DNA from 3 places in the Notoacmeibacter ruber genome. Region 3 is predicted to be linked to each of the others. Evidence: predicted binding sites of a transcription regulator. Region 3 holds the regulator's gene; each other region holds the start of a gene.
The links. The regulator LexA, encoded in region 3, represses DNA repair genes until DNA is damaged. The targets are predictions, from matches to a motif close to TGTTCNNNNTGTGTTCNG.
Positions count from the first base shown of each region.

Region 1: recA (recombinase RecA) is a predicted target of LexA. The motif match lies at 3,058-3,075, and genes of this name have one in related genera.
Region 2: ruvC (crossover junction endodeoxyribonuclease RuvC) is a predicted target of LexA. The motif match lies at 7,067-7,084, and genes of this name have one in related genera.

Region 1 is NZ_RCWN01000001.1:1,114,582-1,124,384, reverse strand. Features, by position in the region: gene alaS (alanine--tRNA ligase) at 1-1,720, opposite strand, end outside; gene recA (recombinase RecA) at 1,918-3,000, opposite strand; gene cckA (cell cycle histidine kinase CckA) at 3,144-5,825, opposite strand; gene dksA (RNA polymerase-binding protein DksA) at 5,953-6,384, opposite strand; gene D8780_RS05270 (SixA phosphatase family protein) at 6,578-7,096, shown strand; gene D8780_RS05265 (YcjX family GTP-binding protein) at 7,172-8,632, shown strand; gene D8780_RS05260 (YcjF family protein) at 8,629-9,705, shown strand; gene D8780_RS05255 (hypothetical protein) at 9,768-9,803, shown strand, end outside.
Region 2 is NZ_RCWN01000001.1:2,341,924-2,351,726, reverse strand. Features, by position in the region: gene D8780_RS11200 (MotA/TolQ/ExbB proton channel family protein) at 1-199, opposite strand, end outside; gene D8780_RS11195 (inositol monophosphatase family protein) at 308-1,099, opposite strand; gene efp (elongation factor P) at 1,183-1,746, opposite strand; gene D8780_RS11185 (tetratricopeptide repeat protein) at 1,843-2,850, opposite strand; gene D8780_RS11180 (thiamine phosphate synthase) at 2,850-3,530, opposite strand; gene D8780_RS11175 (acyl-CoA synthetase) at 3,715-5,358, shown strand; gene rcdA (protease adaptor protein RcdA) at 5,723-6,244, shown strand; gene D8780_RS11165 (sulfite exporter TauE/SafE family protein) at 6,253-6,984, opposite strand; gene ruvC (crossover junction endodeoxyribonuclease RuvC) at 7,108-7,650, shown strand; gene ruvA (Holliday junction branch migration protein RuvA) at 7,647-8,261, shown strand; gene ruvB (Holliday junction branch migration DNA helicase RuvB) at 8,779-9,803, shown strand, end outside.
Region 3 is NZ_RCWN01000001.1:1,438,420-1,448,222, forward strand. Features, by position in the region: gene D8780_RS06810 (SurA N-terminal domain-containing protein) at 1-1,703, shown strand, start outside; gene trpD (anthranilate phosphoribosyltransferase) at 1,712-2,740, shown strand; gene trpC (indole-3-glycerol phosphate synthase TrpC) at 2,737-3,552, shown strand; gene moaC (cyclic pyranopterin monophosphate synthase MoaC) at 3,549-4,031, shown strand; gene D8780_RS06830 (molybdopterin molybdotransferase MoeA) at 4,040-5,245, shown strand; gene lexA (transcriptional repressor LexA) at 5,337-6,056, shown strand; gene D8780_RS06840 (ComEC/Rec2 family competence protein) at 6,082-8,313, opposite strand; gene gltX (glutamate--tRNA ligase) at 8,577-9,803, shown strand, end outside.

The DNA.
Region 1 (9,803 bases), 320 kb from region 3:
GCGCTTCGTGCAACAGATGGGTCGCGGAGTGGTTTCGGCGGATTGCGGCGCGGCGCGCACCGTCCACCCTCAACTCCAGCGGCATGTCGGGCTTCAGAGCGCCCTCCTCCACCGTCACGGCGTGGACGAACAGCCCATCAGCATGCTTTTGCGTGTTGTTCACGCTGGCGCGCACGCCTTCGCCGGACACGCGGCCGGTATCGCCAACCTGGCCACCGGATTCTCCGTAAAAAGGGGTCTGATTGAGGATCAGAAAGCCGCTTTCGCCGGCAGACAGGCTTTCGACCTCCTGCCCGTCGCGGACAATCCTCAAGACAGCGCCTTCGGCCTGCTCGGTCTCATATCCAAGAAATTCCGTGGCACCCAGTTCGTCGCGAATGCGGAACCATATCTGATCGTCGGCAGCCTCACCCGAACCCGACCATGCCGCGCGCGCTTCCGCTTTCTGGCGCTCCATGGCTGCGTTGAAACCTTCGAGGTCGACGCCGACACCGCGCTGCCGAAGCGCGTCCTGCGTGAGATCGAGAGGGAAGCCATATGTGTCATACAGTTTGAAAGCCGTCTCTCCGGCAAGGACGTCACCGCTGCCGAGAGCAGCGCTTGCATCTTCCAGAAGACCGAGTCCGCGGCTCAAGGTCGTGCGAAAGCGTGTTTCCTCAAGCTTCAGCGTCTCCGAAATCAAGGCTTCAGCACGAACCAGCTCCGGGAAGGCCTGCCCCATTTCTCGGACAAGGGCCGGCACCAGACGGTGCATCAGAGGATCCTGCGCGCCGAGAAGCTGCGCGTGGCGCATGGCACGCCTCATGATCCGCCTCAGCACGTAGCCCCGCCCCTCATTGGAAGGCAGCACGCCATCGGCAACAAGAAAGGCCGAAGCCCGCAAATGGTCGGCAATGACCTTGTGGCTCGCCTTCTGGGGGCCATCCGGATCGACGCCCGTCAACTGTGCCGACGCACCGATGAGGGCGCGAAAGAGGTCGATCTCGTAATTGTCGTGAACGCCCTGCAGAACGGCCGAAATCCTCTCCAGCCCCATGCCGGTATCGATCGAGGGACGCGGCAGCGGAATGCGGTTTCCCGGTTCGATCTGGTCGAACTGCATGAAGACGAGATTCCAGATCTCGATGAAGCGATCGCCATCCTCGTCCGGGCTTCCGGGAGGACCGCCCGGAATGCCTTCGCCATGATCGAAGAATATCTCAGAGCACGGCCCACAGGGGCCGGTATCGCCCATCGACCAGAAATTGTCGGAGGTCGCGATGCGGATGATCCGATCATCGGAAAGACCGGCGATCTTCTTCCAGTGGCCGGCAGCTTCCTCGTCATCGTGGTAGATCGTGACCAGAAGACGATCCGCAGGCAAGCCATATTCCTTCGTGATCAGGGTCCAGGCCAGTTCGATGGCCCGCTCCTTGAAATAATCGCCAAAGGAAAAATTGCCGAGCATCTCGAAAAAGGTGTGGTGGCGTGCCGTATAGCCCACATTGTCGAGATCGTTGTGCTTGCCGCCTGCTCGTACGCATTTTTGCGACGAGGCCGCCGTTGAATAGGGACGCTGTTCGAGACCGGTGAAGACGTTCTTGAACGGCACCATACCGGCATTGACGAACATCAGGGTCGGATCATTGCGCGGAACGAGCGGTGCCGACACCACTTTCTGATGGCCATTCTTCTCGAAGAAATCCAGAAAGGTGGACCGGATTTCATTGACGCCGCTCATGCGATGCTATCCTCGGTTCTGGCGCCGGCGAGGCCGGCAGGATTATGGATTAGCGGCGTTCTAGACGGAGAGCCGGTGCCTGTCCACGGCGATCCGCATCCGCAGGCAAAGTGGGCGGCGAATCAATGGGTAAAACCGAAAAGGCCCGCTCATGAGAACGGGCCTTTCGTCAGCCATGGCGCTAAAGGCGAAGGGCCTCAGCTTTCGGAGGCTTCATCCAGATCGTCGCCGCCCTGATCGGCCAGAAGGCCGTCGGCAATCAGGCCCGCATTCTGGCGAAGCGCCATTTCGATCTCGTCGGCAATCTCCCGATTGGTCCGAAGGAACTCCTTGGCGTTCTCCCTTCCCTGTCCGAGACGCTGAGAGTTATACGAGAACCACGATCCGCTCTTCTCGACAATGCCGGCCTTGACCCCGAGATCGATCAACTCACCGGTCTTGGAGACTCCCTCGCCATACATGATGTCGAACTCGACCTGCTTGAACGGCGGGGCCATCTTGTTCTTGACCACCTTGATCCGCGTCTGGTTGCCGACAACCTCGTCACGATCCTTCACCGCACCAATGCGGCGAATGTCGAGACGGACCGACGAATAGAATTTGAGAGCATTGCCGCCCGTTGTCGTTTCGGGCGAGCCGAACATGACACCGATCTTCATGCGGATCTGGTTGATGAAGATCACCATGGTGTTGGAGCGCGAAATCGACGCTGTCAGCTTGCGAAGCGCCTGAGACATCAGACGCGCCTGCATGCCAGGCAGAGAATCGCCCATTTCACCTTCGATTTCGGCGCGCGGCGTGAGCGCGGCGACCGAATCGACCACCAGAACATCAATCGCCCCAGAGCGGACCAGCGTATCGGCAATCTCCAACGCCTGCTCGCCTGTATCGGGCTGAGAAATCAGCAGATCCTCAAGTGCCACACCAAGCTTGCGTGCATAAACCGGATCGAGCGCATGTTCCGCATCGACGAAGGCACAAATGCCCCCGCTCTTCTGGGCTTCGGCGATCGTCTGCAACGCCATCGTGGTCTTGCCCGAACTTTCTGGGCCATAAATCTCGATAATGCGGCCTTTTGGAAGCCCGCCAATACCAAGCGCAATGTCGAGGCTGAGCGAGCCGGTCGACACTGTCTCGATTTCAACCACCTGTTCATTCTGGCCGAGCCGCATGATGGAGCCCTTGCCGAATGAACGCTCGATTTGAGAAAGGGCCGCGTCCAGCGCCTTCGATTTGTCCACAGTCTTGTCCTCGACCAATCGCAACGAATTCTGCGCCATTTTAACACCCGTGCCCTTGCTTCGTTAGCCCGCCTATCAGGCTGTCCTATACTTATCTGTATCCTTTTTGTTCTCTTTTTTCAAGGTCATTAAGACACTGTTTTCGTAGGAGAATTATTTTTTGTTCTCCTGTCGTTCCAGCGTCAATCGTCTTTCTCGAGCATTTCCTTGACGGTTGCGGCGAGCTGCTTCAGCGAGAAGGGCTTGGCCAGGAATCCGAAAGCGGCGTCTTCGGGAAGGTTCTTGGCGAAGGCTTCTTCGGCGTAGCCGGAGACGAAGATGAACTTGACGGTGTCGTTGCGCTTGCGCAGTTCGCGCAACAGCGTCGGCCCGTCCATCTCCGGCATAACCACGTCGGACACCACGATATCGACCTGGCCGTCGAGTTCGTCGAAGATTTCAAGAGCCTCGACACCTGTTGAAGCCTCGTGGACATCGTAACCGCGGGTCGACAGAGCTCTCACATTACCGATGCGGACCGCGTCTTCGTCTTCCACAAGAAGGACTGTCGCGGTTCCTGTCAGATCTTCGCGCTGCGACTGCGCTTCGGCCTTGGCGGGTGCGGGCGTCTCGGCAGCGGTATGCGGCACATCGCTCTCGGCGATATCTGCGACGGCGGCCGGTACATAGCGCGGCAGGAAGATGCGGAATGTCGTGCCGTCTCCCTCTTCCGAATCGGCATAGATGAAGCCGCCCGACTGCTTGACGAAGCCGTAGACCATCGAAAGGCCGAGGCCCGTGCCCTTGCCGACCTCCTTGGTGGTGAAGAAGGGCTCGAAGATCTTCTTGATGACGTCGGGCGCAATCCCGGTGCCCGTATCCTGCACCTCGATCGCGACGTAGTCCGCAGGTTCCAGCTCGCGATAATCGAAGGCGCGGCTCTCCGGCTCGGAGATATTGCGCGTGCGGACCGTGACCGTGCCGCCCTCCGGCATGGCGTCGCGCGCATTGACGACCAGATTGACGATGACCTGCTCGAACTGTCCGAGATCGGCGAAGACGCGCCACAGATCGCGGCCATGCTCGACCTTCACGTTCACCTTCGTGCCGGCAAGGCGGGTCAGCAGCATACGCAGATCCGCCATGACGTCCGTCAGATCAAGAACCTCCGGCCGCAATGTCTGTCGGCGCGAGAAGGCCAGCAACTGCCGAACAAGCGAGGCAGCACGATTGGCATTCTGCTTGATGTTCATGATGTCCTGGAAGGACGGATCGGTTGGCCGATGGTCGATCAGCAGCAGATCGGTCGCCATGATGATGGCAGTTAGAACGTTGTTGAAGTCGTGGGCGATGCCGCCGGCAAGCTGGCCCACCGCCTGCATTTTCTGGCTCTGCAGCATCTGCTGCTCAAGAGCCTTCTGTTCCGTTGTCTCCACGGCGTAGACGATGGCAACTTCGCGCCGGGCCTCTTCCTCGCCCTCGGCTGTACCGGCATCAACCACCGCATGAATGTAACAGCGAAGCTGGCGATCGGACGCGTTCGGCATGGAGGCTTCGAGCGGCGCGATATCGGCCTGTCCTTCGCGGGCCAGTTCCAACGCCTTGCGGAAGGCCGGCACGTCATCGTCTGCAATGACCGTTTCGAACGAGACGTCCCGATCGAGCGCGGCCTGGTCGACAAGGCCTGCAAAGAGGCTGAGGAAAGGAGCATTGGTGCGGACGATGCGTCCCGAATCGTCAACCGATGCAATCGCCATCGGCGTCGAATTGAAGAATCGGGTAAAGCGCGCTTCCGCCGCGCCCGTGTTGGCCGTCACATCGTGTGCAAAGGTGCGGTTCAGCACAATGGTGCGTGCACTTGAGACCGAGCCGTCCCGGTTGGTGGTGACGCGATGCATCAACCGGACGGGCAAGGCTGCGCCGTCCACTGTGGCGAGATCCAGATCGAGGACGGCATCCCGCGTATTACCTGCCGGTGCGCGGACCGAGCGAATCTGCGCCATGCCGTCTCCGGCCACGATCGTCGCCAGAGAGACCTGGCCCGGCAGGAAGGTTCCGAGATCAAAGCCAAGCCATTCGGCGAGCGTGGCATTGACGTAAGTGAGTCGGCCGTCGGTATCTGTCGAAAAATAGCCCGCAGGCGCGTGGTCGAGATGATCGATCGCGTGCTGCAATTCCTGAAAGAAGCGTTCCTGTTCGGCCCGCTCGTCTGTGATATCCATCAACTGCCATGCGCTGGCAGGCTTGCGCTGACCCGGCACCTGGAAGGTTCGCGCCCGCAGCCGATACCAGTGCGGGACAGGTTCGGCACCCGCGGCGATGGCAGTAGCAAGGCGGAACTCCCCTTCCCCGGACTTGCCATCGGAAAGGACCTTCTCCAGACGAGCCACCGTGGGACCGGCATTGGGCTCGTCGCCAAGCAGCGCACGCGGCGTACGAATGTCCTTGGCGTCAACCGCCCCTGTCAGCGCGGCCCAAGCACGATTGGCATAGATGATCCGGCCCCTTCCATCGGCGACGATCAGCCCATGCTCCATCGTATCGACGAAGGCGCGGGACAGTTCGTCGCTGGCGGAACGCGGCGCAATCTTCACGATTCCGACCACGGTGGCAAAAAGATAGCCGACGCCGATCATCGCCAGAAGGCCGAGAAACGCCAGAAGAACCGGCTCCTCCAATTGTTCGCGGAAGAGAAAAAAGGCGACAGAGGCTGCGGTAAGCACCGCAGCGAAAATCAGCAGCCTTGCCACCGGGCCGGGCTGCATCGTCTCGTCGATCATGGGCGTTGGATAAAACCGCTCCGTTGCCGCTTGCTGCTTGGCCGTCACGCCGCCTTCCCCGCTTCGGCCATTCGGATCAAAACCGGATGGCGAATCCCGATCCATCCTCTTTGCCATAGCAAAGTCGCAGCGTCACGTGGCCTGACGACGTTGCGCACGGCGAAAGAGAAAAAGGGCATCGGTCATGGACCGACGCCCTCTTCGAAATCATAGAGACTTGGCATTTCAGCCGTCAGTCGTCCCGATAGACCTTCTCACGCCGTTCGTGGCGTTCCTGTGCCTCGATCGAGAGGGTTGCGATGGGTCGCGCATCCAGTCGCTTCAGAGAAATCGGTTCGCCGGTTTCTTCGCAGTAACCGTAGGTCCCCTCGTCGATCCGGCGCAGCGCCGAATCGATCTTGGCGATCAGCTTGCGCTGACGGTCACGCGCTCTCAATTCGATGGAACGGTCTGTTTCGGAAGACGCCCGATCGGCCAGGTCGGCATGGTTCGCGTTTTCCTGCTGCAAATTCTCGAGGGTCTCCCGAGCTTCTCGCAGTATATCGTTCTTCCAGTTCATGAGCTTGGCGCGAAAATAGATTTTCTGACGCTCATTCATGAACGGTTCTGTTTCGCTGGGCCGGTAATCGTTTGGAAGCGATTCCTTTTCCAGTGCATCAAGCATACGACTCTCCCCGCGTGTCGTTTCATGAAGCTAGACTGCCGTATACGAGAACCCAAGATTCGGCACAAGTGCGGTTTGCTAAAAGAAAGCCCCTCGACTTTTTCCTTCACCCGAAGACCGCCCATGGTCTGCTTGCGCAGAAAGGGGCGTTCCGCTTAGCTGGCAGTCCACTGATTTGGGGGCCGACGCTCGAATGAGCAGACTTTATCTCTTGCGCCATGCGGCTGCAGCCTGGCCGCAGCCGGGAATGAAAGATTTCGACAGACCCTTGGAGCCAGCCGGCGTCACCGATGCGCGCCGCGTCGGTAAAGCAATGAAGCAACGGCATTTTCTGCCCGACCGGACCCTGTGCTCCACGGCGGTGCGGGCAAGGCAGACCTGGGGCGAAATCTCGTCCGGGATCGAAGTCGAAACCGATAGCGCAACCTTTTCGGACGAACTCTACCACTCCGACATCGGCACCTATTCGGACCTCATCACGGAATCGGCGGGCGACGGTTCGCTGCTCGTCATCGGGCACAACCCCATGCTGGAGGATGTCGCTCTGGCCCTCTCCGGCGAAAGCGAGCCCGATGCGCGGCGGGCGCTCCGTGCCGGCTTTGCGGCCTGCGGTCTGGCCGTCATCGATTTTGACGGGCCGATCCACAGCGCGCGACCGGACAAGGGCTTCCTGAAACTGTTTCTTCGGCCGCAGGATCTCTGCGGATCGTAACGGCTCCGCTTCTCAAATTCCGACACCGCCCCTATGTAGGTCTCCAACGAATTTTCGGGTGAGAAGGACGATGTCTTGGCGCGAATGACAGGGATTGCCGACGAGGCGCTCATAGCGGTCGACACCGTGATGGATCGCATAAGCGGCCTTGCCGATCCCACACTCCGTCTCGGCGTGACGGGTCTATCGCGCTCGGGCAAGACCGTCTTCATCACTGCTCTCGTCCACAACCTCCTGCATGGCGGCCGCCTGCCACTCTTCGAGCCGCAGAAGTCCGGACGGCTCCGCCACGCCTATCTGGAACCGCAGCCGGATGATGCCGTCCCGCGTTTTCAGTATGAAGATCACGTCGCGGCCCTAATCAAGGACCGGGTCTGGCCGGAGTCGACCCGCGCTATTTCCGAAATGCGGCTGACCATCGATTACGACGCCGGCAGTTTCATGGGCCGCCTCTTTTCCGGAGGCCGCCTGGCGCTTGATATTGTCGACTATCCAGGGGAATGGCTGCTCGATCTGCCGCTCCTCAGCAAGGATTTCGAGGCTTTCAGCCGCGAAGCGATAGAGCTGGCAAGGCTGCCGATCCGCGCCAGGCTGGCCGAACCGTTTCTCTCTCGACTGCAGACGATTGATTCGCAGAAGGAAGCCTCCGAGAGCGAGGCCCGTGAGCTTGCTGCCCTGTTTACGGATTATCTGAGGGCCTGCCGCACCGACGAACTGGCGCTTTCCACCCTGCCCCCGGGTCGCTTCCTGATGCCGGGAGACCTGGAGGGATCGCCGGCCCTGACCTTTGCGCCTCTTCTACCGGCAGAAACCGGGGGGGGCCGCAATTCGCTGAGAGCGATGATGGAGCGGCGCTACGAGGCGTACAAAACGCATGTGGTGCGCCCATTTTTCCGCGAACATATTACCCGGCTCGACCGGCAGATCGTTCTAATCGACGCCATGCAGGCCATGAATGCCGGCGCGGACGCCGTTGCCGATCTGGAACGCGCGCTGACAGGCATTCTCGAATGCTTCCGCCAGGGTCGCTTCAACGCCGTGACCGGCCTGTTTTCACGAAAGATCGACCGGTTGTTGATCGCCGCGACAAAAGCCGATCACATCCATCATGAGAGCCATGAAAGGCTGGAAGCGATCGTACGCCGCCTGGTCGACAAGGCGTCCGAGCGGGCGCGCTACCACGGGGCGGATGTGGGCACGCTCGCCATGGCTGCGGTCCGCGCCACGCGCGAGGGGCTTGTCGAACAGTCCGGTCAGTCGCTCCCTGTTATCTCCGGTGTTCCGATCGCCGGTGAAACGATTGGCGGCGAAATCTTCGATGGCCAGACCCGAACCGCCATCTTTCCCGGGGACCTGCCAGCCGATCCCAATTCGATCTTTCAAAAGGGTCAGGACGGAGAACCGGCTCATCCGATCCGCTTCGTCCGCTTTCGGCCACCAATGCTGGAAAAGACAGCCGGCGGCGCAGCCTTGTCTCTCCCCCATATTCGCCTCGATCGCGCATTGCAGTTCCTGATCGGAGACCGGCTGGTATGACCGACACACCCCGCGCGCCCCAGAGTTTCAGCTTGCCGGAAGATGAGCCGAAACCGCGATCGCCAGAGCCGGCAGTCGCGCGCTCGCCCGCCGCCTTTCGCGAGATGGAGCACGTCAGCTTCACGCCCGAAACTGACGATCCCTTTCTTGGAGAAGCTGGTGGTATGCCGCCATCGCTTCCACCTCGAAAGCGGCGTCTGATGACCCTTCCGCGCCTTTTCTTCGGCGCGCTCGGTCTCCTCATTTCCTTAGCCATCGGCCTTTGGATCGATGATCTCATCCGTGATCTCTTCACGCGGTCGGACTGGCTCGGCTGGACCGCTGCTGCTCTGGCCGCGCTGGCGCTTCTTGCTCTTGTCGCGGGCGTTGCACGCGAGTTGTGGGCGTTGCGGCGTCTCGGCTCGGTCGAGCGCCTTCATGCGCGGGGTGTCGAACAGATCGCACACCCGACGCGGGACGGCACGCGCGCTCTGGTCGGCGATATCTCTCGCACCCTCGCCGATCGCCCGGAATCCAAGGCCGGCCGCGCGGAAATGGCGCGACTGATGGACGATGTCATCGATCCACCGGACCTTTTGAAACTTGCCGAACGGGAAATGCTGGCACCGCTAGACGACAAGGCGATTCCTATGATTCTCGATTCGGCCAAAAGGGTCAGTGTCGTTACCGCCGTTTCGCCGCGCGCCATCGTGGATCTCGCTTATGTGCTGTTCGAATCGGGCCGCCTGATCCGCCGAATCGCGGAGCTCTACGGCGCCCGCCCCGGAACGCTTGGCTTTATTCGGCTGGCTCGAGATGTGCTCGCCCACCTCGCCGTCACCGGTTCAATTGCGGTTGGCGACAGCCTTGTGCAGCAGGTGGTTGGCCATGGACTTGCCGCGCGCCTGTCCGCAAGGCTTGGCGAAGGCGTGGTCAATGGCTTGATGACGGTGCGGATCGGAATTGCCGCGCTGGATACCGTGCGGCCGCTGCCCTTCAACGCCAGGAGAAGGCCTGCAATGAGCGATTTTCTCGGCGAACTCGCGAAGCTGGGCAAGGCAGAAAAAGGGGAGCAGGATCCGCTCCGCTCATGATTGATTAACCGCTTTCGGTAACACTCGCCTCACCCTGTTCTCTTGTGTGAGCGTTGTCCCTCATGTTCCGCCCAGCCCTAATTGCCGCAAGTCTCGTC
Region 2 (9,803 bases), 900 kb from region 3:
CGCCAAGGATGAGCCCGTTCAGGCCCGGATTGGTCATGAAGGCGGAGATGATCTGGCGCGATAGAATTGCGACGAGGAAGCCGAACAGGATCAGAAAGATCACCATCGACAGAAGGAAGACTCTCGGCGAGGAAAGGCGGCCCGGGTCAAACGTACGTGGCGGCCTCTGCGCTGTCAGATCATCTTCTGTCGCCGCCATCGCGGTTTCCTCCTTCCGCCTCTGTGGCGCTCGCCCATGGGAGCGAATCTTACACGCTTATATGGGCTTGCATAGCGGAAACGGAACCTCCGCTGTGGATGTGCAGCCTTACAAGCCCTTGTTCGCGGTGCGCTCCAGTTCTCCAATCAGGCGTTCGTTCGCCGCCAGAATCGTGCCCGTGCCGAAGATGTCGTCGCGGCCATGAATATCGGAGACGAAACCGCCTGCCTCGCGAACAAGAAGGAGGCCGGCTGCCGTATCCCAGGGCTGATTTTCGCGGCCAACAATGCCATCGAAACGGCCAGCGGCCACCCAGGCGAGATCGATCGCTGGCGCACCTGTCGAGCGAATGCCGCCCGTATTGGCCATGAGATTGCGGATCTGCCGCAGTGAATCGCCGTGATTGCCGCGTCCAAGGTGCGGCACGGGAACGCCGAACAGTCCGTCGGTCATGTGGCGGCGATTGGCGACGCGGATGCGACGGTCATTGAAGAAGGCTCCGCCGCCTTTTTCCGCGGTGAACAGCTCGTCCATGAGAGGATTGTAGATCACCGCAGCGACGATCTGACCTTCACGCTCCAATGCGATAGAGATCGCGAAAATCGGAATGGAATGCAGGAAGTTCGTGGTGCCATTCATCGGATCCACGATCCAGCGGCTCTCGGGATCCTTGCCCTCAACCTCGCCGCGTTCTTCCATGAGAAAGCCGAAATCGGGACGGGCCCGCGACAGTTCCTCGTAGATCGTCTTTTCGGCTTCCATGTCGGCCTTGGTGACGAAATCGCCTGGCCCCTTCACAGAGACCTGAAGATTCTCGACCTCACCGAAGTCTCTTGCCAAACGGCGGCCAGCCTTTGCGGCAGCGCCAACCATCACGTTCATCAATGCGGAGCGCGCCATGACGTCCTTTCAATCCGTAGCTGTATGCGGCAGTGGCAGGCGAGGGAGGTTCCTCGCCGCTGCGCCGCGTCATCCGGCGGCAATCAGTTCGCCCGGCTCACATAGGTGATGTCGCTGGTGTCGACGATGATCTTCTCGCCGGCCTCGATAAAGGGCGGCACCAGAATACGGATGCCGTTTTCCAAAACCGCAGGCTTGTAGGACGAGGACTGCGTCTGTCCCTTCACCACCGGGTCGGCCTCGGCGATTTCGAGGGTGACCTGATCGGGCAGAGAAATACCGATCGGCTTCTCTTCATAAAGTTCAACCGTCACCGTCATGCCATCCTTCAGGAAAGCGGAGCGGTCGCCGACGAAATCCTGCGACAGTTCAAGCTGGTCGTAGGTTTCGCTGTCCATGAAGACGAGCATGTCTTCCTGCGCGTAGAGGTAGGTGAAATCCTTCTGCTCCAGACGCACACGCTCGACCGTCTCGGATGCGCGGAAGCGTTCGTTGAGCTTTGTGCCGTCGATGGCGTTCTTCAATTCCACCTGATTGAAAGCGCCGCCCTTGCCGGGCTTGACGTGGTTCGTCTTCACCGCGACCCACAATCCGCCATTGTGTTCGATCACGTTACCGGGGCGGATTTCATTGCCATTGATCTTCATTGGGAAGCCGTCTGTTGAGAGATGTGTGTGATGTTGGGCCGTCCAATGGCCCAAATTCTTCGCCGAAACAAGACCGGCGGGCGATAGCGCGGTCGGTCACCGCCGGTTGGCGCGCTCCAGCGCCTGCTGTTTCTGGTCGTTGGACAAGCCGTCCATGAGATCGTCGAGTTCACGATCCTGCAAGCCGGCGCGGCGCGCCGTAATGTACCAGCTTGCCGCTTCAACGGTATCGGCCTCGGTGCCGTACCCATAGATATAGGCTTTGGCGAGCTGGCTTTGCGCCGCGACATTGCCGGTGCGCGCGGCCTGTTGGAGAAGGCGGAAGCCGCGCTCGAAATCACGGTCGCCCCCCTTGGCGGAGAACAGCCAGGTTGCCAGTTCGACCTTCGCCGCGTTCATGCCTCCATCGGCCGCCTTGCTCATCCATTGGCGGGCCTCCTCCATATTGCGGGTGACGCCGTCGATTTCCCCGGCCAGGTAGTTGGCATAGGCATATTGCGCATCGGGCACGCCCTTTTGCGCCGCCGCTTCATACCATTTGGCGGCCTCGGCCTGTTCGTTCACGCCGCCATGGTGCAGAAGCCGCTGCGCGTAATTGAACTGAGCATCCGCATTGCCGCCCTCCGCCGCCTGCTTCAGAAGCCGGTCGGCAAAGGCTTCATCCTTTTCGACGTAGCGACCGTCAAGAAGCATCAGCGCATATTGAAACTGCGCGGCCGGAACGCCGGATTCGGCGGCGCGAGCATACCAGTTCGCAGCCTTTTTCGGATCCTTGGGAACGCCAAGGCCCGCGGCATAAATTTCTCCGAGAAGGGTCTGGGCTGCCGGATTGCCATTTTCCGCAAGGGGCGTTGCAAGCCGGACCGCCGTCAGAAAGCGGCCGATCTGGAAGGCGGTGAAGGCCACGTCCTCCGGCTTCTCACCGAAACGGCTTTCGTCGATTTCCTGCGGCAGGTCGCCCTTCTGCTGCCCAGTCGGCAGTTTTCTGTTCTCGGCGCTCTGCTCATCCCGGGTGAAGCTGTCGACGGCGCGATCATTCGGCGCCGCGAGGGCGGCTCCGATCAGCGACAGGAAAATGAGCGTTCCGCCGGTCGGTCTGCGCATCACTCGACCTCTTCGGTGAAGCGAGGCGCCTTCTCGTCCAGCATGGTGTTGATGGTCGATACGCGTTCGCCGGGGCTCTCCGGTCCCGAAAACACAGCCGTCGACAAGGCGACGAAATCGGAGCCGGTTTCGGCTACGGCAACGGCGCTCTGGGGCATCGAGCCGCCCATCGTCACGCAGGGGATGGCGACCATGCTTGCCCACCAGTCGGCCATGGCGAGATTGCGCGGGTGGGGATCGGGCTTGTTGTCATAGCCGATACGGCCAAAAAAGACGTAGTCGGGCTGAGTTTCGCCCAGCTCAAGGGCTTCATGGCGCGTTTTCGCACCCCCGGCGCCGAACATGAGGCGACCGTCGAACCGCTCCATCGTCTCGGCCATCGTCGCTTTTGCATCTTCGAGATGAACGCCATCGGCGCCGACCCGGCCCGCGACGCGCGTATCATCGGCGATCATGACGGCAACGCCCTTTTCCTGAGCGATGGCGACGACCTTTTCCGCCAGAGTTTGAAACGCCTTTTCGTGGCGGGCCCCGGGCGAAAGAATAAGAGAGGCGACGTCGCCTCCGGACAGCGCAGAGCGCACCGAGTCCAGCAGGTGGTCGTCATCTTCCGTCTCGGGCGTGATCAGCACCAGGCGGCAGCGGTCGAAATGAGTGTCGGCCATAGTCTCCTCGTTCATTCAATGGCGTCCTCTCTTGGGCTAGGTTTCATGGCCTTATCAAGGCGAAAGATGGCTGTCAGGGGAGTATCGACCCCGGGTCACGATTCACGCGGCCGTGTCAAGATTGGCGGATCGTCTGGATTGCGAAGATTCGCCGCCCCCCTATTTTCGTTCGGACAGTCCATATTGGGGGAGGCGACCGATGACAAACATGTACGAGACGGGGCTCGACAAATGCGCGGCGAATTATCAGCCGATGAGCCCGCTTTCCTTTCTCAAGCGCGCCGCCGACGTATGGCCGGAACGCACCGCCATCATTCACGGCTCGCTGCGCCGTAGCTATGGCGAATTTTACGACCGTTCCCGCAAGCTGGCCAGTGCGCTGCAGAAGAGAGGTATCGGCAAGGGCGATACGGTGACGGTCATGCTCTCCAACACGCCGCCCATGCTGGAATGTCATCAGGGTATCCCGATGCTGAAAGCCGCCCTGCACAGCCTCAACACAAGGCTCGACGCGGCGATCATCGCGTTCCAGCTGGACCATGCCGAAAGCAAGCTCGTCATCGTCGACCGCGAATTCTCGGCCGTCATGAAGGAGGCCCTCGCCATCGCCAAGGTCGATCCGCTCGTGGTCGACTACGACGATCCGGACTATGGCGATGACGCACCCTATCCGAAGGGCGAGATGATCGGTTCGCTGGAATATGAGGCTCTTGTCGCAGAAGGGAGTGACGACTTTGCCTGGTCGCTGCCCGACGATGAGTGGGATGCCATCGCCCTGAATTACACGTCCGGCACGACGGGCAATCCCAAGGGTGTGGTCTACCATCACCGTGGCGCGGCGTTGATGGCCTACAACAATACGGTTCATGCGGCAGTCGGCGGCGGAGCCGTCTATCTTTGGACGCTGCCGATGTTTCACTGCAATGGCTGGTGTTTTCCCTGGACGCTTGCGCTAACGGGGTCGACGCATGTCTGCCTGCGCTGGGTGCGCGCCAAACCGATCTTCGATGCCATTGCCGATCACGGCGTCACCCATCTGTGCGGGGCGCCGATCGTCATGAGCATGCTGATCGGGGCCGCCGACGAGGAGCGGCGAGACTTTCCGCAGAACGTTATCTTCAATACTGCCGCCGCGCCGCCTCCAGGCAGCGTGCTCGCTGCGATGGCCGATGCCGGCTTTGAAGTGGTTCACCTATACGGCCTTACCGAGGTTTACGGCCCGTCGGTGGTTAATGAGTGGAAGAGCGAGTGGAACACGCTGGATCGTGAAGAGCGCGCGGCCAAGAAGGCCCGTCAGGGCGTTCGCTATGCCGGCCTTGAAGATCTTGGCGTGCTCGATCCCGACACGATGGAGCCGGTCGAGGCTGACGGTCAGGCCATTGGCGAAGTGATGTTTCGCGGCAATATCGTCATGAAGGGCTATCTGAAGAATGAAGAGGCGACCCAATCGGCCTTTGAGGGCGGGTGGTTCCACTCGGGCGATCTTGGTGTGATGCACGAGGATGGCTATATCGAACTGAAGGACCGCTCCAAGGACATCATTATCTCCGGCGGCGAAAACATCTCTTCGATCGAGGTCGAGGATGCGCTCTACAAGCATGAATCGGTGGCGTCCTGTGCGGTGGTCGCAAGGCCCGATGACAAATGGGGCGAAGCGCCGATTGCTTATATCGAACTGAAGTCCGGTCACCAGCCGGACGCCGAAGCGCTCAAGCAGCACTGCTACGAGCGCCTGGCGCGTTTCAAGGTGCCGAAAGATTTCATCTTCGAGGAAATCCCGAAGACCTCCACCGGAAAGATCCAGAAATTCAAACTTCGCGACCGATCGAAGGACGAGGCCTAGCGCCGGATTGCGTGAGCGGAACGCTGATAAGTTCCATAGTGCGACACAAGAAGGTTGATAAATCGACTCCTGTTAGGTCTTCGTTAACCTTTTCAGGTCATCTTGCACTCATCCGGTTCACGCCGGTTTCATCCGGATGGTCTTTTCCTTCCGTTTGACGCTCCCTGTAAGACTTTTCGGCCGTTCCCTTGGGACGGCCTTTTTTTTGCCCGCCAGCAAAAAGAGTGGGAACTCCCCGCTTTCCCCCGGCATTAACTCTTCTTTAAGGCTAAGCTTGCCGACGTGACGCACATCGGTCAATTTCCCTCGACCGCATGACCAAGGGACGGCATTGCGGGGGCATCGAGCGGCGGACAGGGCAGCAATGAACGAGAGCAAGACCACCACGGGCGAAACGATCCGGCTGGCCGAACGGCGGATCTTTTCCGATTCCTTTCGCGAGCTCTACGCGACTGGCATGTTGCTCGTCGAGGATGCCGCCAGCTATCTGGATGGCGAGGGACGACGTTCCGCAAAGGGCCTCGATCGAATTCCGGCGACCCTTTATGCCGCCGAATCGATGCGCCTGACGACGCGCCTCATGCAGATTGCGTCCTGGCTTCTTCTTCAGCGCGCCGCCAATGCCGGTGAGATGACCCGCGAACAGGTGGCCAAGGAGAAGCAGAAGGTTAATCTCGACGCGGCGGTCTCCGATCGTGAGGCGCCGGGCTGGGACAGTCTCAGCGAAGAGTTTCTTGATCTCGTCGACCGTTCGCTCTCGCTTCAACGCCTTGTCCAGCGCGTCGATGCCGAGCTCTATGGCGCAAAAGATGATGAGGCCGATTCGGATGCCGAGAATCCGGTCGGTGCGCAGATCGATCTCCTGCGGACGGCGTTCGGGCGCTGAAACCGCTCTCAAATGACGCCGTCGAAGAACGGCAGTGTCATCAGGCCGACGGTCAGAATCAGCAGGAATGCGACACGCCGGAAATGGCGTTCGTCAGCCAGATGGAAGATCTTCTGTCCGGCGAGTAGCCCGATCATATAAGCGGGCGCGACCAGTACGGCCGTCAGTAGCAATGACATCGAGACCAATCCGGCGGCTATCAGCCCAATGCCGGAGAAAACGGACGTGATCGCAAACAGAACGATGATGTTCGCTCGGACTTGGGCGGGAGCATCCGCGCTGCTCAGATAGTAGATCACGACCGGCGGGCCCGAAAGCTGGGTCGCCCCTCCAAAGAAACCCGACACCATGCCGACTGCCGCTGACAAAGTTGCGGGGCGCGGCCCGGAGTAACGCCAGCCGCTCCACAGAACGAGGACGGCGACGAGAATGAAGCCGCTTATGACAAGGCGCAGCTGGTCCGGATCCCCGACACTCAGATACCAGATGCCGAGATAGACGGTGGCCGCGAAGCCAGCCGCGATCGGCAGAACGGCCCGCCATGCAACCTGGCGGAGTGCCGGAAGCAGAATGACGAGCGACGGCAGGCTGTCGATCGCCCAGAACAACGGAATGGCGACGGCGGGGCCGCCGATGCGGCTGATCAATGGTATGGCGATCATGCCCGAGCCGAATCCCGCAAAGCCTCGGACGAGACCGGCAACAAGAAGGATAGCCCACAGGATCGGAAGGTCTGGCATGATCCGCTTTCCATCCTGTCAGCCGCATTGGTCAAGCATTATGGTGTCCCGAAGACATGTTTGACGCTGTTTTCGTGGATTTTGTTTCTTTTTTGTTCACATTGTCTGGCGATGCTGTTCGCCATGAAGCAGAGTTCCGCAATGGCGCAATTACCGATTCGAATCATTGGCATCGATCCCGGCCTCCGGCGGATGGGCTGGGGCGTGGTGGAAAGCCTCGGCTCGTCGCTACGCTTTGTCGCAGCGGGGACGATCACCTCCGATGGCAAGGCCGATCTGGCCAGCCGTCTCTGCCAGCTCCATGACGGGCTGACTGAAGTGATGCATACGCAGCGGCCGGATGAAGCCAGCGTCGAAGTGACCTTCGTCAACAAGGATGCGGGAGCCACGCTGAAACTCGGTCAGGCGCGTGGCATCGCCATGCTGGTGCCCGCTCGGGCCGGATTGCCGGTAGCCGAATATGCGCCGAACGCTGTGAAGAAAGCGGTGATCGGCGTCGGCCATGGCGACAAGAAGCAGATCCAGATGATGCTCCGCGTGCTGATGCCGAAGGCCCGATACGATAGCGATGATGCCGCCGACGCGCTCGCCATCGCCATTTGTCATGCCAATAATCGGGTGGGCGATGCGGCGCGCAGGGCCTTGCTGAAGGCAGGCGCGGCATGATCGGCAGGTTGAAAGGCACGGTCGATGAGATTGCTGATGATCACGTCATTCTGGATGTGCATGGCGTCGGCTACGTCGCTCATTGCGCGATGCGCACCCTTTCCGCTCTGCATGAGGGTGAAGCGGCGGTGTTGCAGATAGAGACGATCGTCCGCGAGGACATGATCCGGCTTTATGGCTTCTCTTCCGGTCTTGAGCGGGAATGGTTTCGTCTGTTGATGACGGTGCAGGGCGTCGGCGCGAAAGTGGCATTGGCGATCCTCTCCACCTTGGCAGCCTCCGACCTGGCAAACGCTGTCGCGCTTCAGGACAAGGCTATGGTGGCGCGCGCGCCGGGCGTCGGGCCGAAGGTCGCACAGCGTATCGTCAGCGAATTGAAGAATCGCGCACCGGCGCTTGCTGGCGATTTTGCGCCGAATATCGGCCTGTCGCAGGAGCTGGGCGAGGGGGTTGCGCCGGCGCAGGTGGCCGATGCCGTTTCGGCACTGACCAATCTCGGCTATGGGCGCGATCAGGCTGCCGCGGCGGTCTCGGCTGCTCTCAAGGAGGCCGGCGAGGGGGCGGACAGTGCCAAGCTCATCCGGCTTGGCCTGAAGGAACTGGCGTCTTGAGAAGGAATTCTATCGCCACCGATCAGTGCAGGCGCGGCCTCCCCCGGTTCAAGACTCCCTATTTCCATGTTTGCTGAGAATATTGGATGAGAGAGAGTGCGGGCTTCCCGCCCGGAATAGTGACGTTTCTATATTCCGTCCTGGGTCCCATTTTTGGTGTTCTGATCAGTTTTTTGATGGCGGCTCTGGATCAAATGACGAGCGGAAAGGGCCTGTCCTTCGATTATCTGAGTTTTGATCTGTTTTATTTTTGTTTTATGTTTGGGCTCTTGCCCGCTTTTTTGGTTGGCTTGGCCGTGGATATATTCAGGCGTACAATCTTGTATTCATTCATCGCTGCCGTGGCCGGTCCTGTCATTCTATTCGCTATCCCTTACGCATTTTTGCTGGGCGGGTATGACGGAGGATATGTTCTATTCGTTATTGTCCTGCCTCTCGGCTTGCCAGCGAGCATTTTGGTCTGGTCGGTCCTTTATCTGCCGGTCATATACCGGAATAGATCGAAGAGGAGCCTCTCATGAGCCAGCCTGACCGCCTGATCGATGCCGAGAAGCGCGGCGAGGACGTCGATACGGCGCTTCGACCGCAAACGCTCGACGATTTTGTCGGGCAGGCAGCGGCGCGCGCTAACCTCAAGGTGTTTATCGAGGCCGCAAAGAGCCGCGGCGAGGCCCTCGACCACGTGTTGTTCGTCGGTCCGCCCGGTCTCGGCAAGACGACCCTGGCGCAGATCATGGCGCGCGAACTCGGCGTGAATTTCCGTTCGACATCCGGCCCTGTCATTGCCAAGGCAGGTGATCTCGCTGCGTTGCTGACCAATCTGGAGGACCGGGACGTTCTATTCATCGACGAGATTCATCGTCTGAATCCGGCGGTCGAGGAAATCCTTTACCCGGCGATGGAGGATTTCCAGCTCGACCTCATCATCGGTGAAGGTCCGGCGGCGCGGAGCGTCAAGATCGATCTGGCGCGTTTTACGCTGGTCGCGGCCACGACGCGGCTTGGCCTTCTGACGACGCCGCTGCGTGACCGGTTCGGCATTCCCGTCCGGCTGGATTTCTACACGCCGGAGGAACTGGAGAAGATCGTCCGTCGTGGCGCACGATTGATGGGTCTGCCAATGACCGATGACGGCGCGCGGGAAGTTGCAACCCGTGCGCGCGGCACGCCGCGCATCGCCGGCCGGCTTTTGCGCCGGGTCCGGGATTTTGCAGAGGTCGCCAAAGCCGAGGCTGTCGACGCGAAGATCGCGGATGAGGCGCTTGGACGTCTCGAAGTCGACAGCCGCGGACTGGACGCTCTCGATCGGCGCTATCTCTTTCTCATCGCGAACCATTTCGGTGGCGGTCCTGTCGGTATCGAGACCATCGCGGCGGCGCTTTCCGAGCCGCGTGATGCAATCGAGGACATTATCGAGCCCTATCTGATCCAGCAGGGGTTCATCCAGCGGACCCCGCGCGGCCGTATCATGACGGCGGGCGCCTGGACCCATATCGGTCTGCCCGCGCCGAAGGCCGTGGCTGCTGCTCAGCCCGGTCTGTT
Region 3 (9,803 bases):
GAATCCTGACGCTGTCCCGACAGTTCGGCCAGCGGATCACGCGTGAACAGGCGCGCTCGCTCGGGGTCGACAACCAGGCTCTCGCCGAGTTGGTCTCTGGAACATTGCTCGATGCCCAGGCCCAGGATCTCGGCCTCGGTCTTTCGCGTCAGCGCCTTGCCCAGATCGCCGGATCCGATCCGACATTCCGCGGCCCCGACGGGCGTTTCGATCGTGGCACATTCAACGCAGTCCTGCGCGAAGTCGGCATGCGGCCAGAAGATTATCTCCGCAGCCAGTCTCAAGTTGCCGTCCGCCAGCAGATCGTGGCCGCCATTGCCGACGGCACGGACGTTCCCGATACCTACCTGTCAGCGGTTGCCCTCTATCGTGGAGAGCGCCGAAACGCCGAATATATAAGCCTGACACCGAAGGCCTTGCCGGAGCCTGCCGCACCAAGCGACGAAGAGCTTACCGAGTGGTACGAGCAGAACGCCGCACAGTTCGATGCACCGGAATATCGGGATGTGTCTTTGATCGTTCTCGATCCTGCCGCCATCGCGGATCACGAATCGATTACCGACGAAAAAGTAGCCGACGAATATGAACGGACCCAGAGCCGTTATGGCCAGCCTGAAAAGCGAACCGTGCAGCAGCTTCTCTATCCTGACATGCAAGCGGCGGAAGCCGCGCTTGCAAAGCTGGAAGGCGGCGCCGACTATGATGTTCTCCTTTCCGATGCGGGACGCACCGTTTCGCAGGCAACCCTCGGCTCGGTAACCAAATCGGACATTGCCGACCCCGCGATCGCCGATGCGGCCTTTGCGCTTGAGAGTCCCGGCACGACCGACATTGTGGAGGGCAAGTTCGGACCGGCCATCCTGCGTGTTACCGAAGTGACGCCGCCCTCCGCCACGCCACTCGACGAGGTCGCTGATGATATCCGCGAAGAACTTGCCCTGTCGCAGGCGCGCAACGAACTGCTGTCGATTTACGACACCTATGAAGACGCCCGCGCCGGCGGCGCCACCTTGACCGAAGCGGCCGAACGGATCGGCGTGCCGGTCCGCCGTATCGAAGCGATCGATGCGCAGGGCGCGGGCAAGGACGGCGAACCGGTGGCCGACCTCCCGGAGGCTGAGAACCTTCTGACCGGCATCTTCGATGCGGATGAAGGGCTGGAGAACCCCTCAGAGAACCTCAGGGGCGACGGCTTCGTTTTCTACGAGGTGAACGGCATCACCCCTGCTCGTTCACGGCCTCTGGACGAGGTCCGCGAAGAAGCGCTCGCCGCCTACAAGGCCGAAAAAGCGCGCGGCGCGGTCAACGAACTGGCCACGACACTGGAACAACGGCTTCGCGAAGGCGATGAACTTGCCGCAATTGCTGGTGAACTCGGCCTTTCCGTCCAGACGGTCACCGACCTGAAGCGGGACAGCCAGAACCAGTCGCTCGCAGCCAATGCCGTCGAGGCCATCTTCGGCGTACCCAGTGATGGGGCGGGCAATGTGCGCGCTGCCGACGGCCAGACCTACATCGTCTTTCATGTCGCCGATGTCTTCCGTCCTGTCGCAAGTGGCGCGGGCGCGGTGGCCGACAGCGAGCAGACGGCATTCAGCCGGGCTGTTAGCGATGATCTGCTGCGGCAGCTCGTTGATCGCCTCGAGACAGTCTATGCACCCCAGATCGATCAGGGCGCAGCCCAGCGCGCATTGAGTTACTAGGATCGACAATGACTGATGCAATGAAGCCGCTGATCGCCAAACTGGCCGATGGCGCACCCCTGGACCGCAAAGAGGCCTCCAACGCATTTTCCATCATTATGGATGGCGAAGCGCATCCTGCCCAGATCGGCGCATTTCTCATGGCGTTGCGACTGAGGGGTGAAACCAAAGACGAAATCGAGGGCGCCGTCAGAGCGATGCGCGAACGGATGAGCCCTGTCCAGGCACCCGCGGACGCCATCGATATCGTCGGCACAGGGGGGGACGGCTCGGGCAGCTATAACGTCTCGACAGCCGCCGCCTTCATCGTGGCCGGTTGCGGCGTACCGATCGCCAAACACGGCAATCGGGCGCTTTCCAGTCGCTCAGGCACGGCCGATACATTGGCAGCACTGGGCATCAATATCGAGATCGGTGCCGGCGAGATCGCGCAATGCATAAAAGAGGCTGGGATCGGCTTCATGTTTGCGCCCAATCACCACGCTGCGATGCGCCATGTCGGGCCGAGCCGCGTGGCGCTCGGCACACGCACGGTCTTCAATCTCGTCGGACCGATGTCCAATCCAGCGGGTGTCAGGCGTCAACTGATCGGCGTCTTCTCTCCGCAATGGCTCGAACCGATGGCAAAGGCTTTGCGCGAACTCGGCTCTGAAAAACTCTGGATTGTCCACGGTAGCGGACTCGATGAACTGACGACCGCCGGAGAAACCGAGGTCGTCATCCTCGAGAACGGCGAAATCTCGCGGCGTCTCCTGACGCCGGAGGATGCCGGCTTGCCTCGCGGCAACCCCGCCGACCTCAAGGGCGGCGACGCCGAACATAATGCCGAAGCACTCCGCAGACTGCTGGACGGCGAGAAGAGCGCCTATCGCGACATTGCGGTGCTGAACAGCGCAGCCGCACTGGTTATCGCAGACAAGGCAAATGATCTCCGAGAAGGCGCAGAGATCGCCGCAGCGTCGATTGATGAAGGACGGGCCGCGGCAACTCTCGACAGGCTGGTCGAGGTTTCCAACCGCGAAAGCGCTGAGACATGACCGATATCCTGAAGAAGATCGAAGTCTATAAACGCGAGGAAATTGCCGCGGCAAAAGCCTCGATCTCATCCGACGAAATCAGACGACGCGCGATGGAGGCCGCCCCTCCGCGTGATTTTGCCGGCGCTTTGCGAAAGCGCATCGCGGAAGGTCGCCCCGGCCTCATCGCCGAGATCAAGAAGGCGAGCCCATCCAAGGGCCTCATCCGACCCGATTTCGATCCGCCCGCCCTCGCCGCGGCTTATGCGGCAGGCGGTGCGGCCTGCCTGTCGATCCTGACCGACCGGCCCTCCTTTCAGGGCCACCCCGATTATCTGACCCAGGCGAGGAGGGCCTGCGAGCTGCCGGCGCTGCGCAAGGACTTCATGTTCGAGCCCTATCAGGTCTATGAAGCACGCAGTTGGCAGGCCGACGCCATTCTGATCATCATGGCCAGCCTCTCGGACGATGAAGCGCTTGCGCTTGAAGAGACGGCCCATGAATTGGGGATGGCCGCGCTCATCGAAGTGCATGATGAAAACGAATTGGAACGCGCACTTCGCCGTCTCTCATCGCCTCTTATCGGCGTCAACAATCGCGATCTGCGGACATTCGAAGTCACTCTCGAAACATCAGAGCGGCTGGCGGAGATGGTTCCTGACGACCGTATCGTAATTGCAGAGAGCGGCATCGCCACGGCCGATGATTGTGCACGCCTGTCGCGCCATGGTATCGAATGCTTCCTCGTCGGTGAGAGTCTCATGCGTCAAGCCGATGTGACGTCGGCGACGCAACGACTGCTCGCCCGCGCTCAGGCAGGTGCGACGGTATGAGCGAAGATGAACTGACCCATCTGGCCGCATCGGGCGAAGCCAATATGGTCGATGTCGGCGACAAGGCGGAGACAGTTCGCACCGCCGTTGCAGGTGCCACCGTCACAATGAAGCCCGAGACCCTCCGGATCATCCTCGCCGGCGATGCGAAGAAGGGCGATGTCATCGGCACGGCGCGCATTGCCGGCATCATGGCTGCCAAGCGCACCCACGAACTGATTCCCCTCTGCCATCCGCTAATGCTGACCAAGGTCGCCGTCGAAATCGAGCCCGATCAATCCTTGCCGGGCTTGCGCATTCGTGCGCTCGCACGATTGACGGGCAGGACCGGCGTCGAAATGGAGGCGCTGACTGCAGCTTCCGTCACGGCTCTCACCATCTACGACATGGCCAAAGCCGTCGATAAAGGCATGCGAATCGGCGACGTGACTCTCATTGAAAAGACCGGAGGCAAATCCGGCGACTGGCGAACGGAATAGGACGATCCATGGCGTTGCTCCCGGTTGACGAGGCTCTTTCACGCCTTCTGAAGCAGGCATCCCCCTTGTCTGCCGAGACGGTCGCTCTTGACGCTGCGGTGGGACGCATTCTTGCATCGCCGCTTCATGCGAAACGGACCCAGCCTCCCTTTGAAGGCTCCGCCATGGATGGCTATGCCGTGCGGGCTGCTGATCTCGATCCGGATGGCGTGCCCTTGGAACTGATCGGCGAATCGGCCGCCGGACACCCCTTCCCTGGTTCTGTCGAACCGGGCCAGACTGTGCGGATTTTTACCGGCGCGACCATGCCGGACGGCGCCGATACGGTTCTGATGCAGGAAAATGCCGAACGTATTGACGACAAAACCGTCAGACCGACCCAAAAGGAACCGGTGGGACGGCATGTAAGGCCTGCCGGCGTCGACTTTTCCGAGGGCGATCTGATGCTGGAAAGCGGAACGAAACTTGATTTCGCTGCCCTCTCCCTCGCTGCCGCAGCCTCGCATCCCACCGTCGACGTCCACCGCAAGCCGCGCGTCGCCATTCTCGCCACGGGCGACGAACTGAAAGCGCCCGGCGAAAGCCTCGCTCCCGGTCAGATCATCGCTTCCAACACGTATGGCATCTCCGCAATCGTGAGCGAGATGGGCGGCGTTGCACTCGATCTGGGGATTACGCCTGATAAGCCTGCGGCCCTGCAAGCCGCGATCGACAAGGCTCAATCGCAGGACTGCGACGTCATCGTGACGCTGGGAGGAGCTTCGGTCGGTGACCACGATCTGGTGCAGAAGGCCATGGTCGACGCTGGTATGGTCCTTGATTTCTGGAAGATCGCGATGCGGCCCGGAAAGCCCCTCATGGTGGGGCGGCTTGACGGCATTCACGTCCTGGGCCTGCCGGGCAATCCTGTCTCCTCCATGGTCTGCGCGCACCTCTTCCTGCGCCCTCTTCTGTGCCGGCTTCTGGGCTCCACTTACAAACCGAAGACAGTGGCGGCCCAATTGACCGCACATCTCGAGGCCAATTCCGGTCGCCAGCATTACATGCGCGCCTCGGCCTCCTATGATGGCGACTGCTGGACGGTCGAACCGGCCGGTTCGCAGGATTCCTCCCTCCTCCGCGTCATGACCATCGGCAACGCGCTCATTGTTCGCCCGCCGCACGCGCCAGCTGCTGAACCTGGCGAAAAGGTACTTGTCGACCTCTGGCGCTGACCTTACCCTGCGGGACCTACTTGCAGAACATGAGAAGAACAGATAGTGTCTGTTCATTCTATGTATCGCTTTGATTCTGCGAGGCGCAGCGATGTTGACTAAGAAACAGCGTGAACTTCTTCTCTATATCGACCAACGGTTGAAGGAGACAGGCATTCCACCGTCCTTCGACGAGATGAAGGATGCGCTCGATCTCGCATCGAAAAGCGGCATTCACCGACTGATTACGGCACTGGAGGAGCGTGGTTTCATCCGCCGTCTGCCGAACAGGGCGCGTGCGCTGGAAATCATCCGTCTGCCGAATACGGCTGCGCCGGGCGGCAATACGGGTTTTCGTCCCTCTGTCATCGAAGGCAGTCTCGGCAAGAAGAAAGAAGCGCCCTCTTCTTCGGGTCCTGGTCGCGGCCCGTCTGAGGCCGCCAATGAATCTGGCATCAGTGTTCCGGTCATGGGCCGCATCGCCGCGGGTGTTCCGATTTCCGCTATTCAGCAGCAGACCGACAGTATCGCGGTTCCGCCATCCATGATCGCCGGCGGCGTTCATTACGCATTGGAAGTGCGCGGAGATTCGATGGTCGAGGCGGGTATCCTCGACGGTGACACGGTCATTATCAAGGATGGCACCGTTGCTGATCCGGGCGATATTGTGGTCGCTCTCGTCGATGACGAGGAAGCGACGCTGAAGCGCTTTCGCCGCAAGGGAGCCTCCATCGCACTCGAGGCAGCCAATCCCGCCTATGAGACGCGAATCTTCCCCCCCGATCGGGTCAAGGTGCAGGGTCGCCTTGTCGGCCTCCTGCGCCGGTATTAAGGCGCGGCTCGGCCCGCAGCGATTTTCAGGGTTTGTCCTTGTCTCCAGACGTATCGCGTTTGCGCGGAGTCCAGTCTGGCAGGCCGCGGGCGGGGCGGCTCCATCGCCTGGCATCGTGCCAGGGCATCGACATGTCTTTGAACGAATAGCTGACGCTCCAGCCGCCGCCCTCTTTTCTCCACAGAGCGGCGGAGCCGTGTTTGGCCAAATCCATGCGATCGATCGTAAGGGTCGGTGAACGCGTGGAGCATCGTCCGGCCTTGGGCTGCGTCGTGTCCCCAATGACGATAATGGCGGCGCGCCCGCACCATGACGCGCGATCCTCCGCATATTTCAGCCATATGATGGGGAGGCTGTCGGGTGGGTCGTAAAGACAAAGGCGTTCGCTGCAGAAGAAACGCTCGTCAGATCGTGCGATCATAGGGGCGCCACTCGGTTCGACAACTTTTTGGGGACCGATGAGACGTTCAGCGCCGAGCGCAGCCATCCACTGATCGCCGACAAAGTTCGATAGTCTCGCCCGATTGGAGATCATCGTACCCTCGGCACCCGCCAGCGCGACGGCGCGCCCATTATCCAGAATGAAACCGGCGGGCCTCTCGCCGGTCCCCAGCAGGCCGAGGCCGATGATCGCGAACGGAAGTGCTGTCCAGCGCAGGGCGGTCTGCAGGACGGCAAACAGGGCCAGAGCGATTGTCAGAAGCATAACGCCTTGGCCGGCGACGAGCCCGGCACGATCGGGGGGCGAGATTTCCGAAACAAATCTGGCGATCCATAGCATCGCCTCGATGCCCTCACCCATCAGTTTGAGAAACGGTGCTTCGAGTCCGAACGGCATGAGCAGAAGCGAAAGAACGGCCATCGGCATGACAAGGATAGAGATAACCGGCGCCGCGAGTAGATTGCCGAGCGGTGCGAGCGGCGCGACCCGCTGGAAGTGCCACAGCGCGAAGATGGTCGTGGCGGCGCCGGCAATAAGCGTCGTGGCGAGAATACCCGCTCCGAAACGAACCGGTAAATTCAGCAGGCCTGCACCGGCACGGCTCTCGCGGGCGAGGTGTCGCCGCCTCTGCCAGAGGCTGTGCGAGCGATACGCCGCGATGAGCGCGGCGGTCGCCGCGAAAGACATCTGAAAACTCGGCCCTATGACCTCGTGAGGCGCAATCAGAACCACCAGAACCATGGCCAATGCCAGGTTGCGCATGGTGATAGCGGTACGGTCGCACAACAGCGCCGCGAGCATGATCGCCAGCATGATAAAACTGCGCTGTGTAGCGATCGCCGCGCCGCTGAGCACAAGATAGCCACCAGCCGCCAAAAGACCTCCAGCGGCCGCCCATTTACGGATGGAATACCGCGCCGCCATTGTTGGAAACAGGGCAAGGGCAAGCCTGATGGCGCCGATGACCGTGCCCGCAGCGAGGGCCATATGGAGGCCGGAGATGGACAGAACATGCGCCAGGCCGCTAACCCGCAACGCTTCGCGTTCGTCGTCCCCGATCGCTGCGCCGTAACCGGCAATAAGAGCGGATGCGATGGCTGCGCTCGGCCCGTTGAGAACCATCGCGATCCGTCGGTCGATCGTCTCGCGCAGCCGATTGACCCTTGCCTTCACCTGTTCCGCCATGTCGGGCGAAGGCGCTATCTTCACCCGCTCCATTTTTCCCAGGGCGAAACCGATGGCACCCAGCCCGTCGAACCATGCATTGAAGGAAAAATCATATCCGCCAGGTCGGACTGGCCCGGATGGCGGCAGCAATCGTGCGCGTAACCTCACCACCTCGCCCGCTTGGGCCTCGGAACTGCCTCCGCGTATGGTCACGCGCACCTTGTCAGGCGCATAGCGCAACTCCGGTCGGGTTGTTTCCACGACCGAGAGAACCAGCCGTCGGCGCCCATCTCCCAGCCGTTCACTGTTGAGAATACGCCCCGTGAGCACTGTCGCGACGGGTGAGCCGAGGGTCTGGTGATTGCGGAAGGCCACATGCATTGCAGCGGTCGCGGCGCCCGCAAGCATGGCGAACAGCAGCAGAAAAATCGCGCCACTCATTCGCCCCCGCCGGACAAAAGCGATAGCCAAAGCGGGCGTGCCTATCGCGATGAGCTGCCAGTGCTCAAGGGGAGCGCGCATGGCGAAATAGAGAAACGCTCCGCTAGCGAAGAGAAGTGCGGAAGCAACGAAGAGGCTGCCTCGTTCGGTTTCCTCTATCAGAAGCGATCGGGCTTTTCGAAACGTCCCGCGCAAAGCTTGGGCCATTCGTTGCGCCGAATTCGTCGAACGTTTCTCTATGCCTGGTTCGAATGAGGATCTCGCGTCAGTCGCCGGGTCGCCGCGCAGGTGAGAGACGACGCCATCGACGAGCCGCCGTTCATCGATATCTCGCTGCCCGGAAACAGGGTTCATGCTCATATCGCCTCATCCGCGGCTCGGCCTTGCACCGCCGCAGACCTATGCTACACGGGCGGACCGGCCTTGCAAAAATCCGAAGGCCGAATGTCATCAAAGCAGTCCGAGATTTTATGACCGATAAAATTGTCACGCGCTTCGCCCCTTCGCCCACCGGCTTCCTTCACATCGGAGGCGCCCGCACGGCTCTTTTCAACTGGCTCTTTGCGCAAAGGCACGGGGGAACGATGCTGCTCCGTATCGAGGATACGGACCGCGCCCGCTCGACCGAAGAAGCGACGGCGGCCATTCTCGAAGGGCTGTCCTGGCTTGAGCTCGGATGGCAGGGAGAGCCGGTCTCCCAATATGAATGCGCCGGACGCCACCGCGAGATCGCCCAGCAGCTGTTGGAGGCAGGACAGGCCTACAAGTGCTTCGCCACGCCTGAAGAACTCACCGAAATGCGCGAGCAGGCGAAAGCGGAAAAGCGTCCGCCACGCTATGATGGTCGCTGGCGCGACCGCGACCCTGCCGAGGCACCGGAAGGCGCACCCTACTCCATCCGCCTGAAGGCCCCGCGGGATGGCGAAACGATCGTCAGAGACAAGGTGCAGGGAGATGTCCGTTTTCCCAACAAGGATCTGGATGACTTCATCATTTTGCGATCGGACGGGAATCCGACCTATATGCTGGCCGTGGTCGTCGACGATCATGATATGGGCGTGACCCATATCGTTCGTGGCGACGATCACCTGACCAATGCTGCTCGCCAGACTCTGATCTATCAGGCCATGGGTTGGGACGTCCCCGTCATGGCGCATATTCCGTTGATCCACGGCCCGGACGGAGCGAAACTCTCCAAGCGGCACGGCGCACTTGGCGTGGAGGCGTACCGCGCCATGGGCTACCTGCCGCAAGCGCTGCGAAACTATCTCGTGCGACTTGGCTGGAGCCATGGCGACGATGAGGTCATGAGTCTCGATCAGATGATCGAGTGGTTCGCGCTGGAAGATATCAACAAGGGCGCCGCCCGTTTCGACTTCAAGAAGCTCGAAGCGCTGAACGGTCAGTATATGCGGGCGGCAGACGCCGATGAATTGACGCAAACACTGCTAGAGACGCTGCCCCACCTGCCCGGCGGGCCCGAATTAGCCGAGAGGCTCGACGATAGTCGCAAGGAACAGCTTCGCCTCGCCATGCCCGGTCTGAAGGAGCGAGCCAAGACACTTGTCGAACTCGTCGGGGCCTCTGAATTCATCGTGGCGAGCAGACCTGTCCCGCTGGAAGAGAAGGCCGCCCAGCTTCTGGATGCGGATGCAAAGGCACTGCTTTCCAGGCTGGAGCCGCAACTTCAGGCAGTT